4 regions of the Pseudoalteromonas sp. SA25 genome follow, and region 2 is predicted to be linked to each of the others. Evidence: predicted binding sites of a transcription regulator. Region 2 holds the regulator's gene; each other region holds the start of a gene.
The links. The regulator sigma-54, encoded in region 2, starts transcription at its own class of promoters, with help from an activator protein. The targets are predictions, from matches to a motif close to GTTGGCACGNNNNTNGNNT.
Positions count from the first base shown of each region.

Region 1: the regulator sigma-54 is predicted to act here: its motif matches at 1,139-1,157, upstream of fliS (flagellar export chaperone FliS).
Region 3: the regulator sigma-54 is predicted to act here: its motif matches at 1,841-1,859, upstream of flgJ (flagellar assembly peptidoglycan hydrolase FlgJ).
Region 4: the regulator sigma-54 is predicted to act here: its motif matches at 3,377-3,395, upstream of GQR45_RS03230 (BON domain-containing protein).

Region 1 covers NZ_WTKV01000005.1:3,042-7,308, forward strand. Annotated here, with positions in the region: gene fliD (flagellar filament capping protein FliD) at 1-228, shown strand, start outside; gene GQR45_RS05260 (hypothetical protein) at 376-687, opposite strand; gene fliS (flagellar export chaperone FliS) at 696-1,097, opposite strand; gene GQR45_RS05270 (6-hydroxymethylpterin diphosphokinase MptE-like protein) at 1,343-3,361, shown strand; gene GQR45_RS05275 (formyltransferase family protein) at 3,801-4,267, shown strand, end outside.
Region 2 covers NZ_WTKV01000001.1:60,078-64,344, reverse strand. Annotated here, with positions in the region: gene GQR45_RS00350 (HPr family phosphocarrier protein) at 1-218, opposite strand, end outside; gene rapZ (RNase adapter RapZ) at 261-1,106, opposite strand; gene ptsN (PTS IIA-like nitrogen regulatory protein PtsN) at 1,125-1,577, opposite strand; gene hpf (ribosome hibernation promoting factor) at 1,582-1,869, opposite strand; gene GQR45_RS00330 (RNA polymerase factor sigma-54) at 1,895-3,394, opposite strand; gene lptB (LPS export ABC transporter ATP-binding protein) at 3,464-4,189, opposite strand; gene lptA (lipopolysaccharide transport periplasmic protein LptA) at 4,192-4,267, opposite strand, start outside.
Region 3 covers NZ_WTKV01000021.1:4,166-8,432, forward strand. Annotated here, with positions in the region: gene flgK (flagellar hook-associated protein FlgK) at 1-786, opposite strand, end outside; gene flgJ (flagellar assembly peptidoglycan hydrolase FlgJ) at 788-1,804, opposite strand; gene GQR45_RS15950 (flagellar basal body P-ring protein FlgI) at 1,963-3,057, opposite strand; gene flgH (flagellar basal body L-ring protein FlgH) at 3,069-3,752, opposite strand; gene flgG (flagellar basal-body rod protein FlgG) at 3,769-4,267, opposite strand, start outside.
Region 4 covers NZ_WTKV01000003.1:70,627-74,893, reverse strand. Annotated here, with positions in the region: gene GQR45_RS03255 (CreA family protein) at 1-480, opposite strand, end outside; gene GQR45_RS03250 (5-carboxymethyl-2-hydroxymuconate Delta-isomerase) at 688-1,017, shown strand; tRNA gene GQR45_RS03245 (tRNA-Ile) at 1,338-1,414, opposite strand; partial or broken gene GQR45_RS03240 (hypothetical protein) at 1,670-2,166, opposite strand; gene GQR45_RS03235 (YqaE/Pmp3 family membrane protein) at 2,544-2,702, opposite strand; gene GQR45_RS03230 (BON domain-containing protein) at 2,775-3,341, opposite strand; gene GQR45_RS03225 (LiaF domain-containing protein) at 3,670-4,267, shown strand, end outside.

The DNA of each region.
Region 1 (4,267 bases), on a different contig from region 2:
ACAGACTCCGACGGTATTATCCAAAACCGAATAGACAGTAAAACGAATCAACTCGATGATTTAGATGATGATCGCTTGGACCTTGCCAGTAAAATGGAGTCGCTGTCGTCTCGTTTGTACGCTCAATATAATGCTATGGATTTACTAGTGGCGAGTCTTAATAACACCAGTAGTTATGTTCAAGCTCAGTTAGAGAATATGCCAGGCGTAGTTAGACAATCAAATTAATCACTGGGTAAAAAGTATTACAGAGTCAATAAAAAACCGCTAAGTTTAAACTTAGCGGTTTTTTATTGTGTACTGCTCTTTGGTTCAAATAGTAAGATATAGCTAGTACATTTAGTTAGAATAAAAGTCGTTTATTAAAACTATTTACTAGGTGGCTCTATAGGCCTTTATCGCCTTTCCTGATTTTTTATGTTTAATAATAGCTTTTGATGATTCGTTTTTGGCACAGTTCGCTTTTACTAAAATAGTATTTATACGAAGCTGGATTGACTTTAATTCTTCTTCACTTGGTATATCATTGCCCTCGCACCATTGCTTTATTTGGGCATTTAAAGCGTCTAAAAAAGGCTGAGCTTCGTCTGCATTATTATCGCTAACTAATACTTCAATTTTACTCAGTAATGCTCTTATTTGCTCAGAATAGCTTGTTAGCTGTTGTGAATATGTTGGCGTATCCATAATTAAAATTAAACCGTTGGGTTACGTTGCTCTAATGGTATGCTATCCCAGCCTTCTTTAATTTCTTTAACAATACTTGATACTTCAATAATTGCTTCAATATCGTTATTCATATTCGCTTGCGTTAAACGGCGCTGGCAGTAATCGTAAAGTGCCAATAAGTTGTTAGAAATACTAGGGTCTTGCTCTACTTCTAAATTAAGTGCGTCTTGTAGGGCACCAAATAATAAAACACAGGCTGAAATGTTTTCACCCTTCTTTTGTATTTCTTTGCGCTCAATAAATCCTTTTGTTGCTGCTAAACGACCGATAATATTACTAAATATAAGGTTTATTTGTTCGTAAGGTGCCATTTCGGCAATATTACTAGCACGAACTTGACTGTATTTTTTTACTGAGACATGGGCCATGGGAAATCCTAAAATTTAAAACGGTGAAAACTTTATTAGCAAAGCAATAATAATGCCAATGTTTATCATTGCCTCTATATCGACTATTCTTTAGATAACTTAAGTGATTAGATTGTAATAGGCTCTAACCCAAGCATTACAGTGTAACTAACTTTAGTCGATATGTAAAAAGACAGCAATTGCTTGCATCATTTTTTAAGTAACTTAGACTTGAAACTATATAAATTTATTTTAAGGAATCTGTTTTGAATACAGAGAATAATGAGCTAAAAAAAATGATGTTACATGCTACTTTATTAGCAAATATGACTTTATTAAAAGAAAAAATGCCTACCTTATATGATTTTTTTAAAAATTATCACCCTATAAATACGGGTGTAGTAATCGATGATAATGGGGATGAAAATTTATATAATAATAATCAATTTGTTTATAAAGAACCACCACAAAGCTTGGCTAAAAAACAAGTAACTAAGTTTCTAGAAAAACCTGCTTACTACAGTTACGAAATAGGGCATCAATCTGATGAGGACATTGCTTTCAAGCATGCTGCTTTGCTTAAATCTATTTATAATGTCAGAAGTAATAACACTGACAATAAAATTAGTAATCCAGCAAATGAAAGTCAGCTAGACTTTGTGTGTTTTTTAGGAGGAGGGTTAGGCTATCAAATAGAGGTGTTATTAAGCATGAAAAGCGTACCAAATGTGTTTTTATTTGAACCAAATAAAGATAGTTTTTATGCGCTATTACATTGCATAGAATTACGCCCTTTGTTTGAAAAGTGTACAAACAAAGGCGGTCGGTTCTCTATCCGCGTTGGAGGTGATGAGCATAATGTTGTGAATGAAATATCTTCATTTTTATTTCAACAAGGCCACTTCAATATGAGTGTAATGTACTTTTTCAAGCATTATGATAGTCCTCTGATGACTAAAATTGTTGAAAAAATAAAAGTCGCCGGCCATAGTATGCACGCAGGGTGGGGTTTTTTTGAAGATGAAATAATAGGTTTATCTCACACTTTAGCTAATTTGAATGCAAAATTTCCTATATTAAAAAAACCTTCTTTATTTAAAAACCCATTGCAAGACTCACCTGTATTTGTTGTAGCAAACGGACCTTCGTTAGATTTAGCGATAGATTTTTTAAAAGAAAATCAAGAAAACGTAATCATCATCTCGTGTGGTACGGCATTGAAAGCATTATTAGTCAATAAGATCGTTCCTGATATTCATGTTGAAATGGAGCGTGTGGCGGGTTTATTAGATTGGGTCAATGTTGTTGAGCGAACTAATGATTTGACAGTAAAATTAAAAGATCTAAATATTGTTGCTCTAAATACGGTATATGATGAGGTTTTAAAACGTTTTAAAACAGCTTATTTACTTCCTAAGGTTAGTGATTGTGGTGGAAGCTTTATTCGTGGGCTTGATATGAAAGCGCAGTACACCTACCCTGAATATATCAATCCTACAGTATCTAATACTAGTTTAGCGATCGCTGATAAACTTGGTTTTAAAGACGTTTATTTAGTTGGTATGGATTTTGGTTTTGTTTCACTAGATAACCACCACTCTAAACATAGTATCTATTTTGATAGTGACTTTAAGCATAAGGAATTAATGAAGAAGCTAATGAAGGGAGATATGTATGTGAAAGGCAACTTTAGAGATAGAGTATTAACTACTTACACGTTTGATTCGTCAAAATTTAATATAGAGCTGTTACTGGAAGAAAATAAACATATTCATGCATTTAATACTTCTGATGGTGCTTTTATATCCAATACTATACCTAAGAAAATAGCTGATATTGAAATTAATGAAAAAATAAATAATAAAAAAGAAAAAATTACAAAACTTCTTAAAGAAGCATCATCTCTAGACATTACACAGCTAAGCGAAATTGACAATAATATAGCCGAGATTAAAACTAGAACCAAATTGATATTAGGGCACTTAATTTCAATAACAACACCTTATTTTAATGATCGAGAAAATCTTGCTAATGCATTCACAATTCAAAATAAAATATTATTAGGGTTGTACGGGAGTCCGAATCATAATGATGTTTCTGTCTATTGGTTAATACAAGGGACATTTAGATATTTTCAAACATATATCATGGTAAACACTTATTATTATAGTAATTCAGAATCTCGAGCTGAATTTATGAATGCATGCATAGATGCCTTTCATAGTCATTTGAATGACATCTATATAGAGTTTGTCGAAAACTACGATAAACCGGCAAAAGTTTAACTTATTTCTTTGACAGCCGTACTATTAGAGCTAGTAAAATCCTATAGGTACTAGGTTACAAGAACGAGTTGATTGCGAAGAGGGAAGGCTGAAAAGTAATGTGATGCTCTTGCATTTAGTATAAAGCAGTCAAAAGTAGAACATTAGTAACCAAGTACTCTACAAATATAAAAGTTTCTATACACAAAAGTTATAGTATTTGAGTGTTGAGTCATTTATTCAGAAAAATACAAAATATTTCATCTACGTAAGGGCAAGACTTGTTGGTGACTATAGACTGGGTAGTGTGGACATAAATATCAGTTGATAGCGTCCCCTACTATATTAATCAATTTGTAACAATAGCGATAAGGTAGTTAGAATTCAATATCCACACAAGTGTTTTTGCAATTGGTGTCTGATTATATAACTTATAGTGGGTTTAATCTAATGGAGAGATATGTACTTTTCTAGTGTTAATATTTTAGTTGATAATGAATCATGGGTATTACCGTATGCAAAAAATCTATACGGGAAATTAAAAGAATTTAATTTGGAAGTTAAATTAGTTCGCTCTCAAAATGAATTGAAGAATGCAGATGTAACTTTTTTCTTGGGGTGTATACAGGTTGTTACTCCTAGAAATCTCGCTAAAAGCAAATTTAACTTAGTTGTACATGAAAGCGCCTTACCAAAAGGAAAAGGCTTTGCTCCAATGGCATGGCAGATAATTAATGGTTCTAACACTATACCTATTAGCTTAATTGAAGCAGATGATAAAGTTGATAATGGTAAAATATGGCTGCAAAAAAAAATATATCTAAAGGGAGATGAACTTTATTTAGAATGGCGGAAACTGCAGGGGGAGGCTACTGTATCTATATGTATTGAATTTATCCTTCAATATAAAAATCTTATACCTCATGA
Region 2 (4,267 bases):
TGCTCAGAATCGGGGCCTTTACATACAACTTTTACTTCTTTGCCTTGGCTACTTTCAAGTAACATTAGTGCAAGTACGCTATCGCCTGCAGCTTCTTTGTCATCTTGAAATAATGTAATTGTCGCATCAAACTGCACTGCCAATTGGGCAAGCACGGTGGCTGCTCTGGCGTGCAATCCTAATTTGTTTTTTATTAAAAAAGTGTCTTCACAATGCATAACTTACTCTACCTAAGCTGAACAGGTGATTATTCAGCTATATTATTTTTCTTGTTCGCGATGGCGAATTTTCACATTGGGATGTGTCATTGCAAAACTTTCACCGATAGTTTGCGCTAAATATACAGAGCGATGTTGTCCGCCTGTACACCCAATAGCAATGGTTAAATAACTGCGGTTATTTCGCTCTAAGTGCGGTAACCATGTTTGTACAAATGTTTGAATTTGCCATGTGAATTTTTGCACTATGCTGTGATTGGCCAAATAATCTTTAACAGGTTGATCTAACCCATTTAAAGGTTTTAATTCAGGTTCCCAATGTGGATTGGGTAAAAAGCGTGCATCAAATACGTAATCTGCTTCTTTTGGTATACCGTATTTAAAACCAAACGATTCAAACGTGACAATCAGTTGCTTATCTTTTTTACCTAAAATCTTTTCACGAATAGATTCAGCAAGTTGATGAACACTCAAATCAGTTGTATCTATCATAAAGTCGGCGCGGGTGATTAATACATCAAGTAATTCTTTTTCTTTTTTGATGGCTAAATCAAGAGGCAACGAGTCAATTGATAGTGGGTGTAATCTACGAGTTTCAGAAAAACGTTTGATCAATGTTTGATCGTCGCTATCTAAATAAAATAAAGTAGGTTTTGCAAAGCCAGGCAAGTATTCAAGAATATCGTTAAATTCATCTTGTTGCTTAGGGATGTTACGCACATCAATGCTAACAGCAATTTTATCATAGCTATCAGACACACTGCGAACTAATGAAGGAAGCAAGTTAACTGGAATATTATCTACGCAATAATAACCTAAATCTTCTACAACGCGTAAAGCAACCGACTTTCCAGAACCAGAGCGACCGCTTATGATAATTAACTCCATTTAACACCCTTTATAAAACTATGATTGATTGACAATAACTTGGTAAAGCTCAGTATCTGATTTTGCACTGCGTAACTGTTTACAAAAATCTTTGTTGTTTAGTTTATCAGCAATGGTTGCTAGAGTCTTTAAGTGCTGCTGGTTATCGCCATCTGGTACGATGAGTGCGACGAAAATATCAACAGGGCGATTATCGATTGCATCAAAATTTATTGGAGTTTCGCTAACGAGTACTAAAGCCAAAGGCTCTTCTGCACCGCTCATTCTTCCATGAGGAATGGCAATGCCACGCCCTATACCTGTACTACCGAGTTTCTCTCTGCTCATTAAAGCATTAAGAATATCTTGTTGCGGTAAATACGGAAGTTTGTCGTGAGCAAGTTCGCTAATGAACTCTAAAATTCTTTTTTTGCTATTAAAAAGGACCGCAGCTTTGCTGCAGTCCTGGCATATAAGTGAGCTTAATTTCATCATATTAGTGTCGAGCAAGCTTCTCTTTGTGTTTAATTACTTGTCGATCGAGCTTGTCGATCAACGAGTCAATGGCGGCATACATATCTTGATGTTCTGTAGAGGCAAATAGCTCAGCACCGCTTACGTGTATGGTGGCTTCTGCTTTTTGATTTAATTTTTCTACATCGAGAATGACATGAACATTATTAATATGATCAGAGTGTCTTTCTAGCTTCGCAAATTTGGTATTAATATAGTCTCTTAGTGAATCGGTTAATTCTACGTGACGACCAGTTAAGTTTAGTTGCATAAGCATTACCCTCTTTTTTTGCGTCTTAAATCAAACTTTTACGTTGATTTGACGGTGGAATAGCCAGAGATTCGCGGTATTTTGCGATTGTACGTCTCGCTACTTTAATTCCTTGCTCAGCCAATATATCCGCTATTTTGCTATCACTCAATGGTTTTGCTGAGTTTTCTGCTGCGATTAATTTTCGGATAAGCGCACGGATTGCTGTAGATGAACATTCACCACCGTTTTCGGTGCTTACATGGCTTGAGAAAAAATATTTAAGCTCAAATATACCACGGGGTGTGTGCATATACTTTTGGGTTGTTACGCGCGAAATTGTTGATTCGTGCATTTCTACCATTTCAGCAACATCATTTAAAACCATTGGTTTCATGGCTTCAGGACCGTGTTCAAAAAAGCCTTGTTGTTGCTTAACAATACAATTTGTTACTTTTAATAGCGTGTCGTTTCTACTTTCTAAGCTTTTAATAAACCATTTAGCTTCTTGTAAATGCGAGCGAATAAACTGGCTGTCACCACTGGATTTTACAGTGCGAGACATTGCCGCGTATTGGCTATTAACACGAATTTTAGGCATGCTATCTGGGTTTAACTCAACAACCCAGCGGCCTTTAATTTTTTTAACTGACACATCAGGAATAACATACTCAGACTCTTCTCTTACAATAGTATCTGCAGGTTTAGGGCTAAGAGTATGTATTAATGTCATTACTTCTTTAAGCTCTTCTTCTTTGAGCTTAGTTTTCTTCATTAATGTACGATAGTCACGAGCAGCTAATAAATCAATATGCTCGGTTAAAATCATTTTTGTTTCATTAATGTAAGGTGTTTCTTTATCAAACTGGTTAAGCTGAATACACAAACACTCTTGTAAACTACGTGCAGCAATACCAACAGGATCAAACAGCTGGATGCGTTTTAATACAGCTTCAATTTCATCAAGTTCGACTTCGTTATCATCTTCGTTTTCTTGATTAAAGCTTTCTAAAATCTCTTCGCAGCTTAGTGTTAAAATACCTGAATCATCGACGGCTTCTACAATAGCAATAGCAATAGCTTCGTCTGTAGGGCTAAATGGCGTTAGTTGTAACTGCCACATTAAATACTCATGGAGCGTTTCAGTAGAGGCACCTTGGTATATTGATTCGTCTTCAGGCATCGGACCCGATGATGCTGCTGGGGCGGCACTCATGTACTCATCCCAACTAACATCCATAGCCATGTCGTCACTTAGCGTGTCTTTTGCAAGTGCTTCACCACTATCTTGTTCGTATTCGCTTGGAGCATCATCGGCAGATGCGCTAACAGTTATGTCATCTGTATCTGCTTTTTGCTCGTTTTTACCTGCAGCGTCTTCTGAATAGTCTGCTTCTTCAACCTCTAATAGCGGGTTGCTGTCGAGAGCTTCTTGTATTTCTTGCTGGAGATCCAATGTACTGAGTTGCAACAAACGAATAGCTTGTTGCAGCTGTGGAGTCATTGTAAGTTGCTGGCCCATGCGCAGCTGTAGTGATTGCCTCATGTATCTCTAACAATCCTTTTATGTTGTTATAATTAATACTAGCAGATGCTTAAAGACATGGCGTAAATGTTACAGCCTAAATTGCTCGCCTAAGTAAACATCGCGTACTGTTTTATCATTTAATACGTGTTCTGGAGTACCTGATGCAATCAGCTCCCCATGAGAAACAATGTAGGCTTTTTCACAAACATCAAGGGTTTCTCTTACGTTATGATCGGTAATTAATACACCAATCCCACGATTTTTAAGATGTTCTATTATTTTCTTTATGTCTAATACCGAAATAGGGTCAACACCTGCAAATGGTTCATCCAGTAATATAAATTTAGGATCTGCTGCCAGCGCACGTGCTATTTCAACACGACGACGTTCGCCACCTGACAATGCCATACCTTGGCTATCGCGAATGTGTTGTATGCTAAATTCATCTAATAATTTATCGAGAGTGTCTTCTCTAGCTTGTTTATTTAACTCTTTGCGCGTTTCTAAAATGGCCATTAAGTTTTGATAAACAGTCAGCTTTCTGAATATTGAAGACTCTTGCGGTAAGTAGCCAATGCCTAATCTAGCACGACTATGCATAGGTAAAAGAGTAATATCGTTATCGTCTATCGATATTTTACCTTTGTCGCTAGGTACAAGTCCTACTATCATATAAAACGTGGTGGTTTTACCTGCGCCGTTAGGGCCAAGTAAGCCAACAATACTGCCAGCTTTGACTTCAAGGCCGACGTTTTTTACAACTTCACGGCCTTTATAGCTCTTTGCTAATAGCTCTGCTTTTAATGTGCTCATGGTTAACCTTTGTCGCTTTTTTTACTTTTTTTAGTCTCGATTGGCACTAAAATTGTGTGAACGCGGTCAGTTGAGTTT
Region 3 (4,267 bases), on a different contig from region 2:
AAGCGGCACTGCTTTGCCACCATTAACGTCAAGCGTGAATTCTTTAAAATTAGGATCGGGGTCGCCTGTCATCGAAAATAAGTTAAATGCACCATTTTGCATAACCACTGCTTCGCCTGTGCCCATAAAAACGAGTTTTTCGCCATTTGGACCATCAAGCGTTTCTATGTCTATTAGCTCTGATAAGTCGCGTATTGCTTTATCGCGTTCGTTATAGGTAGAGCTGGCATCTGCGGCGTTATTAGTGCCATTAACTGCCGCAATATTTTGATTTAGCGTACTAATACTTTGAATTAGTGAGTTTGCTTCATCTGAAAATATTTCGAGCTGCTCGTTCACTACACTTTTTTGATCAAGCACGATGCCCGAAAGCCTATCCATTTGATCAATTAAGCTTTGCGCATCTGTCATTACTAATGAGCGGGCAACGTTAGATGACGGCTGATTTAGCGCTTCTTGCACGTTATTAAATAAAGAGTTAATTCCGGTCGAAAGGTTGTTCGACTCTTCAGAAAAAATAGTATCAACTCTATTTGCCTCAGTAATAAACTGATCGAAAAACGATTTATTAGAGGTGTCACGATTTAGCTGTGACTGAGCAAACTCGTTTAGTAATCGGTATGTTTCGCCTCGCCCCACTTGGTTATCAACCATAGTGGTAAACTCTGTACGCTCACGCACATAGCCTACGGTATTTACATTGGCGATATTTTTACTTGTCGTTTGCAGTAGCTCCGAGCTTGCTCTAACCCCAGAACTGGCAATGTTTAATAAATTAAACGACATGTTACTCTACTCCTTGGCGGATCACGTTTGCCGCAATGTCTTTTAGCTGACTGCTATTGAGCACTTTTTTTATTTTGCTGGCATAATTTGGATCGGTTGCATAACCTGCTTTTTGTAATGAATCTAAAAAGTCGTTTGGTTTTGCTGTATTTTGTAATGCTTCTTTGTAGCGTGGGTTTTGCGTTAAAAAATCAACGAAGTCGTTCACGCTATCTTTAATTGAATCGTAGGCTCTAAAGCTGGCTTGTTTTTTAACGGGTGTGCCTTGTTCAAACTCAAGCGTTACTTTACTTGCTTTGTCACCTTCCCAGCTTTTATCTGACTTAATATTAAATAAGTTATTTGAGCTGCCACCGTCACTTTTATTAATAATGTGTTTACCCCAACCGGTTTCAAGTGCCGCTTGTGCAACCATTACTGCAGGGTTTAAACCAATTTTTTGCGCTGCAGTTTTAGCGTGTTCCCACACTGAACTTACAAACTCTTCTGCATTTTTAAATGTTGGGCTATCGGTTTTAGGCTCTGCAGTATCGACTTTAGGCTCAGCAATATCGGCTTTAGTACTCTTAACGATAAGATCGGGTTGCTTATTTTTTTGCTCATGAGGAAGCGCGGATCCGACTTGTGTATCGCTAAAAATATCGTTGGTTGTTCTAAGCACCGAGCCTGGCATAAAGTTTTTAGACTCAGGCGATAACTGCTGAACAATTAAATCGGCAAGGCCTAATGAGCCATTTGATGAAAGCTCTGTTGAAAGTTGCTGATCGTGCATTTCTTCAAAAAACTTTACGCCACTTGAATTAAATGGACTGTCTTTATCTTCAAATGCTTCGTTAGCTTTGCGCATTCCTTTGAGCAACATTTGCGTAAAAATAGCTTCAAATTGTGCGGCCGCTTTTTTGAGCGCAGCTTTGGAAGCATCAGTTGATGCATCGCCACTCGTTAAGGCTTCTTTACGAAGTGAATCTAAGTTGCCTAAATCAAAAAAGTTTTGTTTATCGAGGTGATTAGTTTCCATCGGCTTTTTGACACAAAATGAATAATGCAGTTAAAAATGCAAAAATTGAGCCACTACCGATAAAACAAGGAAGATAAAAATAATAAACTTAAGTTGCTGTAAATAAAAAGCCCTACATATAGGGCTTAAGTAATACGTTATTTATTGGCTTGGGTTATTTATATAACAACGAGCTGTCCGTTAATTGCGCCGGCTTCTTTTAGTGCTTCTAAAATAGCCATTAGGTCACCAGGCGCTGCGCCTACTTCGTTAATTGCGCGAACTAAATCGTCAAGGCTTACACCTGGATTAAATACAAAGGCGCGCGAGTCGTCTTGGTTTACATCAATAATACTTTGCTGTGTGACAACTGTATCACCGTTTGCTAGCGGGTTTGGTTGTGACACATTTTGTTGTTCTGCAATTGTTACTGTTAAGCCACCGTGAGTTATAGCCGCAGGCTGAAGCTTAACGTTTTTGCCAATGACAATGGTACCGGTGCGCGAGTTAACTATAATTTTAGCGGCCATGTCAGCTGGTTTAAATTCTAAGTTTTCGAGTGTCGATAAGTACGATACACGCTGGGATGCATCGCGTGGTGCTATAACACGAATAGAAACAGAATCTATTGCTTGTGCGCTATTTGGGCCAACTAAGTCATTAATTGTTTTTTCTAGGCGTTTTGCCGTTGTAAAGTCTGGGCGGTTTAAGTTGAAGGTAATGTAATCGCCTTGCATAAATGGGCTTTCTACAGTGCGTTCAACTGTTGCGCCATTTGGTATACGACCAACTGTAGGGGTGTTAATTACAACCTTACTACCATCAAGGCCTTGTGCGCCTAAGCCACCGACAATTAAGCTACCTTGTGCAATAGCGTACACGTTGCCATCTACACCCTTTAAAAAGGTTTGTAGTAAAGTACCGCCACGTAAACTGCCTGCACTACCAATAGAAGAAACCGTAATATCTATTGTTTGTCCGGGCTTTCTAAATGCAGGTAATTCTGCATGCACAGCAACAGCGGCAACATTTTTAATTTTAGGACTTTGAGTTGAAGGTAGCGTAATACCAAAGCTGTTCAACATGCCTCTAAAACTTTGTTGTGTGTATGAGTTTTGCTCGCCAGTACCTGGTAAACCAACCACTAAGCCATAACCAACTAATTGGTTAGAGCGTACGCCTTCAACCATAGACACATCTTTTATGCGCTCAGCACTGGCAGTAAACTGCCAACCTAATAACACAACTAAACATAAAGCTTTAAGGCTATTCATGTTGTTACCCTCTAAAATGGAAACAGCGAACTGCTAAAGAAACGTGTAAGCCAACCAGGACTTTGCGCTTCTTGCGTTTGCCCTTTACCTGAGTATTGAATACGTGCATTAGCAATACGGTTTGATTCAACCGTATTATCGGCGCTTACGTCTTGAGGGCGTACTAGCCCTTCTAAACGAATAAACTCTTCGCCGGTATTAAGCGTTAGCCATTTTTCACCGCGAATAACTAAGTTACCATTAGGTAAAACGCGCATTACATTAACCGAAATATCGCCCACTAAGCTGTTTGACTGGTTTGATTTTGAATCGCCCGTAAACGACGAATCGCTACCAATGCCAAACTGAATACTATCGCCACCTATATTTACAGGTAGACCACCTAATCCAATAACGGGGTCTAAGCTTGCGTCGGTTTCTTTGTCTGTTTCTGTTTTAGCGGCTTTTGTTGCTTGAGTAGACTCTTGCAATTTAACCGTAATTATATCGCCAGTACGTAGCGCTTTTTTATCAGAATATAAGTCGTTTGATGTATGAGTATTAAACAATGAACCTGTGGCTACCAGCGGCTCTAAAATAGGCTCAGGGTACATAGGTGCGTAGTAAGGGTCGTCCTGCACTACTTCACTATTTTGCGTAGACATACAGCCACTTAAAAATAATGTGCCCGCTGTAAATAAAATAATATTACGCATAATTCCCCCTACTCTATTAAAGCTGTTGATTGATATAACTCATCATTTCGTCAACGGCCGAAATTACTTTTGAGTTCATTTCGTAAATACGCTGAGTTTCTATTAGATTTACTAGCTCTTCAGTTACATTTACGTTTGATGTTTCGAGCGAGCCTTGAATAATGCTACCTAACCCTTCAACGCCAGGATTACCTTGTACCGGCGCACCACTTACAGCGGTTTCGGTATAAAGGTTTTGACCAATTGGCTCAAGACCCGATGGATTAATAAAATCACTAATAGTAAGCTGACCAATGACCACGTTATCGGCTTGGCCTGCAACACGTACAGATACTTCGCCGTCTTGCGAAACCGTAATTGATTGCGCGTCATCAGGTACATTCATTTCTGGCTGAATAACGTAACCTGCGCCCGATGTTACAATTCGGCCATCGCCATCGGTAGTAAACTGGCCGTTGCGCGAGTAAGCAATATTGCCATCTGGTTGCAGTACTTCAAAAAAGCCTTCACCAGAA
Region 4 (4,267 bases), on a different contig from region 2:
TTTTTGTGTAAGCGCCCAATCCCACGCTTGAGTATTGTATAGCGGCACTGTTGATAGTGCATGGTGGTGGCTACCACTGGATTCTTTAGTTGAATACGATAAGTACAATAAAGTACGATTCTCAGCATCGTAAATACGGCGCACTTTTAGTGATTTAAATAATATACTTTTAGATGATTTAAATATCACTTCACCTGACTTACTGCGGTCTATTTTTTGTAGCTGCTGCGCTGTAATAGGCCCGGTTTGACGACACGCTATAGACATATCAGACGGATCAGAAAAGTCCAAATTAGCCTCTATATGACTAATATGACAAGTAACACCTTTAAGGATTGGATCTTGCTGCGAATTAACCACAACATCTTTAGTTGTAAATAATCCCAGACTTACCGATGCAACATCGTCAGAGCAAGCACTTAATGTAACAACTGCACCTGTAAGTAAAGCTAAACGTCTAAATTTTTGTGGTAATTTCATACTTATCCTTAATTAATATATAAGTAACTTAACACCTACGTTACTAAGCGAAGGTTCACCTGTTTGTTTTTATACTAACATCAAAAATAAATACGACTAAATTAGTTTAAAGTAAAGATTTTAGATAGCTCAGGGTTTAGCGAACCCTGTTGTATTTGATACAATTAACTCTCGCTCATGCAGTAACTCATAATAGGAAACGCCTAAATGCCGCACATTATTATTGAACACTCAGAAGACCTCCCTGTTTTACCACAAGTACTGGTAGAAAAAATTCATACTACCGCTTTCGAAAGTAACTTATTTGAATTAGAAACCATCAAAACACGCGCCATTGCTTATCAGCAATATCAACTTGGCGCAGGAAAATCAGGGTTTATACATATCGCGGTACATATTTTAGCGGGACGCTCAATTGAGCAAAAACAAATGTTAAGCGAACTATTACTTTCATGCTTAAAAACATACTGCAGAGCATCAGACAGTTTAAGCGTAAATATTTACGATATTGAGCATGAGATATACCGTAAAAATTAGTTAACTCTTGTAGTTTTGAGCAATAGAAGTAAACACTAGCAAGTAAAAAGCCCCAATAGGGGCTTTTTTTGTATTCTGAAATCAGATGCAGCTCATTATTATTTACAAGACAGAGCATGAATAGCGTCCGATCTAACGCTGGAATTTAATAGTGCATTCGCACTCTTTCAAATTTAAGAAAGCTTAGCTTAATCTATGGATTAACTTTATTTAAATTATATTTATTATTAGAGGTAAATAAAGAATAATAAATTACACGATATTAAGTTCATGTAGCTTTAAATAATTTGAGTAGGTATTTTTTGGAAAGTTTGCAAAAGTGGTGGCCCCTCCCAGACTCGAACTGGGGACCTAACGATTATGAGTCGTGTGCTCTAACCAACTGAGCTAAGGGGCCAACTTTTATATAACTGCCAGGCAGTTAATTTTTGAAGCGTTCAGTCACAGAGCGACTAAAGCGGGTTGCAGTATAAAAACTTTTTAGGTGCTTGTCACTACCAAACACCTTTATTTTAACAATCAGTAAGCTAACTGCTTAAATAGTAATCTTTTAGGTGGGTATAAGCATAAAATACAAGATATTCCCCATGATATTCTCTGCATTAAATTATAAAAACCTTCCTCCCACATGTAGTCTTTTGTATTTAACGCTCTACTTTTTAAGTAAAGCTAACATATATGTGTAGGCATACATGGCTGTAAAAAATATGCTTGGGGCTACTGTAAGTGCCAAATTAGGTGTCTGATTGATTACATTCACCATAATCACTAAGCTCGATTGAACAGTAATCGGAATAATAGGCGCAAAAAGTACACCTGCTATTTTTTGTTACCTAAATACGAGGCGCTAGAGTTAATTGCATTATTGAAGCTTTGTCGTATTGCTACGTTTTGTGGTGTTTTAGAATGAAACATACAAATAACTGGAGTTACAAACGCAAGCGTTACATAACTAGACTTATACTTGTTGACGACCTTTTCTAAAATAAAAGCAAAAAACAGCGTTACAAATCCACTATACAAACCTTGTACTAATGCAGCTTGAAGCGTGACCGATTTAGCAATATCTGCCGAACTGTTCGCCCAGTAGGCCCAGCTAAAATAAAAAACGAATGACACAACGCCTGACAGTATAAGTCGAATATTCAATTAGCTACCTCAATATGCGTAAAAGCTTGGTTTAATGATAACACTAGAAGTGATGGTAATATTGTCACTAAATAATAGAGTAATTAATCGCGTATTGTAGATATATAAACAAACTAATGTTAAAGATTTCCTAACTGGCATCAATACAGAATCAGAACACTGCAGTTAGTTAGAAAGCTTAATTGAAGTAAGCAATGGTTTGGCTGAGGGAATTTTGGGAGTGAGTTACAAGAAATAATCACTTAGTTTGAGTAAATTAAAAATTAGATTTTGATAAAAAATATTTAATTTAAAAACTAATATTGTGAGCCGAACAGTACTGTGGCAATTGTATCATTAGGCCTCAGTAGTCGGCTTACACAATATATAATCTGTCATTATTTTTTCGCAATAATGTAGATTGCATGTATTAAACCTGGGAAATAACCTAGCAGTGTTAATAAAATATTTAACCAAAAATGCATACCTAAGCCAACTTGCAAAAACACACCTAATGGCGGTAATAAAACCGAAAGTATTATACGAATAATATCCATGACTAAACTCCATTTAAATTAAGCATTAAAAAGGCGTAAAGCCCAGTGTTAGTGGGCCTTAACTATACTGTATTATTCAGCAACAATAGCTAGTTTATCAACTACGTCACGAACATCTTCAGCATTTTTAGCAATTTTAACTGCTAGTTGTTTTTCAGCTTCAGACTCTACTGAACCGTTCAGAGTTACAATACCGTTGTCGGTATCAACATCAATGTCTGTACCACCTACTTCTGAGTCAAACAGGAAGCGAGTTGTGATTACAGTGGTGATTTTAGCGTCCGTTAGGTCGTTATCATCATCGTCCATCATGTCATTGCTTTTATCTTTGGTATCCATGCTTTTAACAACAGTAAGGCTGTTATCAACATCAGATACACCATCTAGGCTAAGTACAAGTTCTTCTGCTAGCTCTTTATCAAGCTCGCTATTAACTTTACCAGTAAGTACTACTTTGCCATTTTTTACATCAGTGTTAATGTCAAAGTTGTTTAGATTAGTGTTCATAAGTAGAACTGTTTCTGCCTTACCATCAATCCAAGCATCTTTACTTTCGTTTTCCCAGCTGTTTGCTTGGGCACCCATAGCCGTAGTACCAAGAACTAGAGCTGCGATAATAGACTTGTTAAATGTTTTCATAATCTTTCTCCTTTTGATTAAAGACACTTTAACTAATGCGAGCTTTGGGCCAACTTTATTTATACTTAAATTTCAATAGGTTGAGTTTATTTTGGAGTGAGGCATTATCTATAGTTGTGTAACTATTTACAGGCTACTCGGTAAAACTTTCTCAAATAGTGAAAATAGCTAGATAATTGCATTTTTGGTTAATCTATCGTTAATATAACAAAATAAAAAACATCATTATAAATTAACCTACTGATAATTAAGGTGATTATATTTGGTGCGTGCTTTGCATATAAACATCAAGAGCAGTATCAATAGTAAATATAATAAGGAATGCCCCATGTCTGTAAAAGTTGAAGACCGCCCAATAGAGCAAGTACGCGAACAAGTGATTGACCAATTAATTTATAATTACAGTCATGGGGTTATTTCTGTTGATGCATTTGAAAGACGACTCGATAACGCGATGGATGCACCTAATAACGACGCTCTTTTAGCCTTAGTAGAAGACTTAACACTTAATACCGATCAGCAATATAAAGCAGAAAAACAATCGCAATTTAAACCACATTATAGTGCACAGCAAAACAGTGATGATGATTTTACATTACGCAGTATTTTAGGCTCTAACGAACGAAGCGGTCAGTGGGTCGTGCCAAAAAATATATATTTAAGTAACTTTATGGGATCGGTGGTACTTGATTTTACTGATGCCATTTTTGCGCATCAAAATGTAACTATTCACGTTAACTGTATTTTTGGTAGCGATGAGATTTACGTACCAGAGCATGTAAATGTAGTGTCTAAAATGTTTTGTATTTTAAGTAGTCTTGAAAATAAATCTGTGTCGCTTAACAAACGCCAAGGTCCTACTATTCATATTGAAGGAAAGGCAGTTATGGGATCGGTTGAAGTAAAAATAAAGCGCACAATTAAAG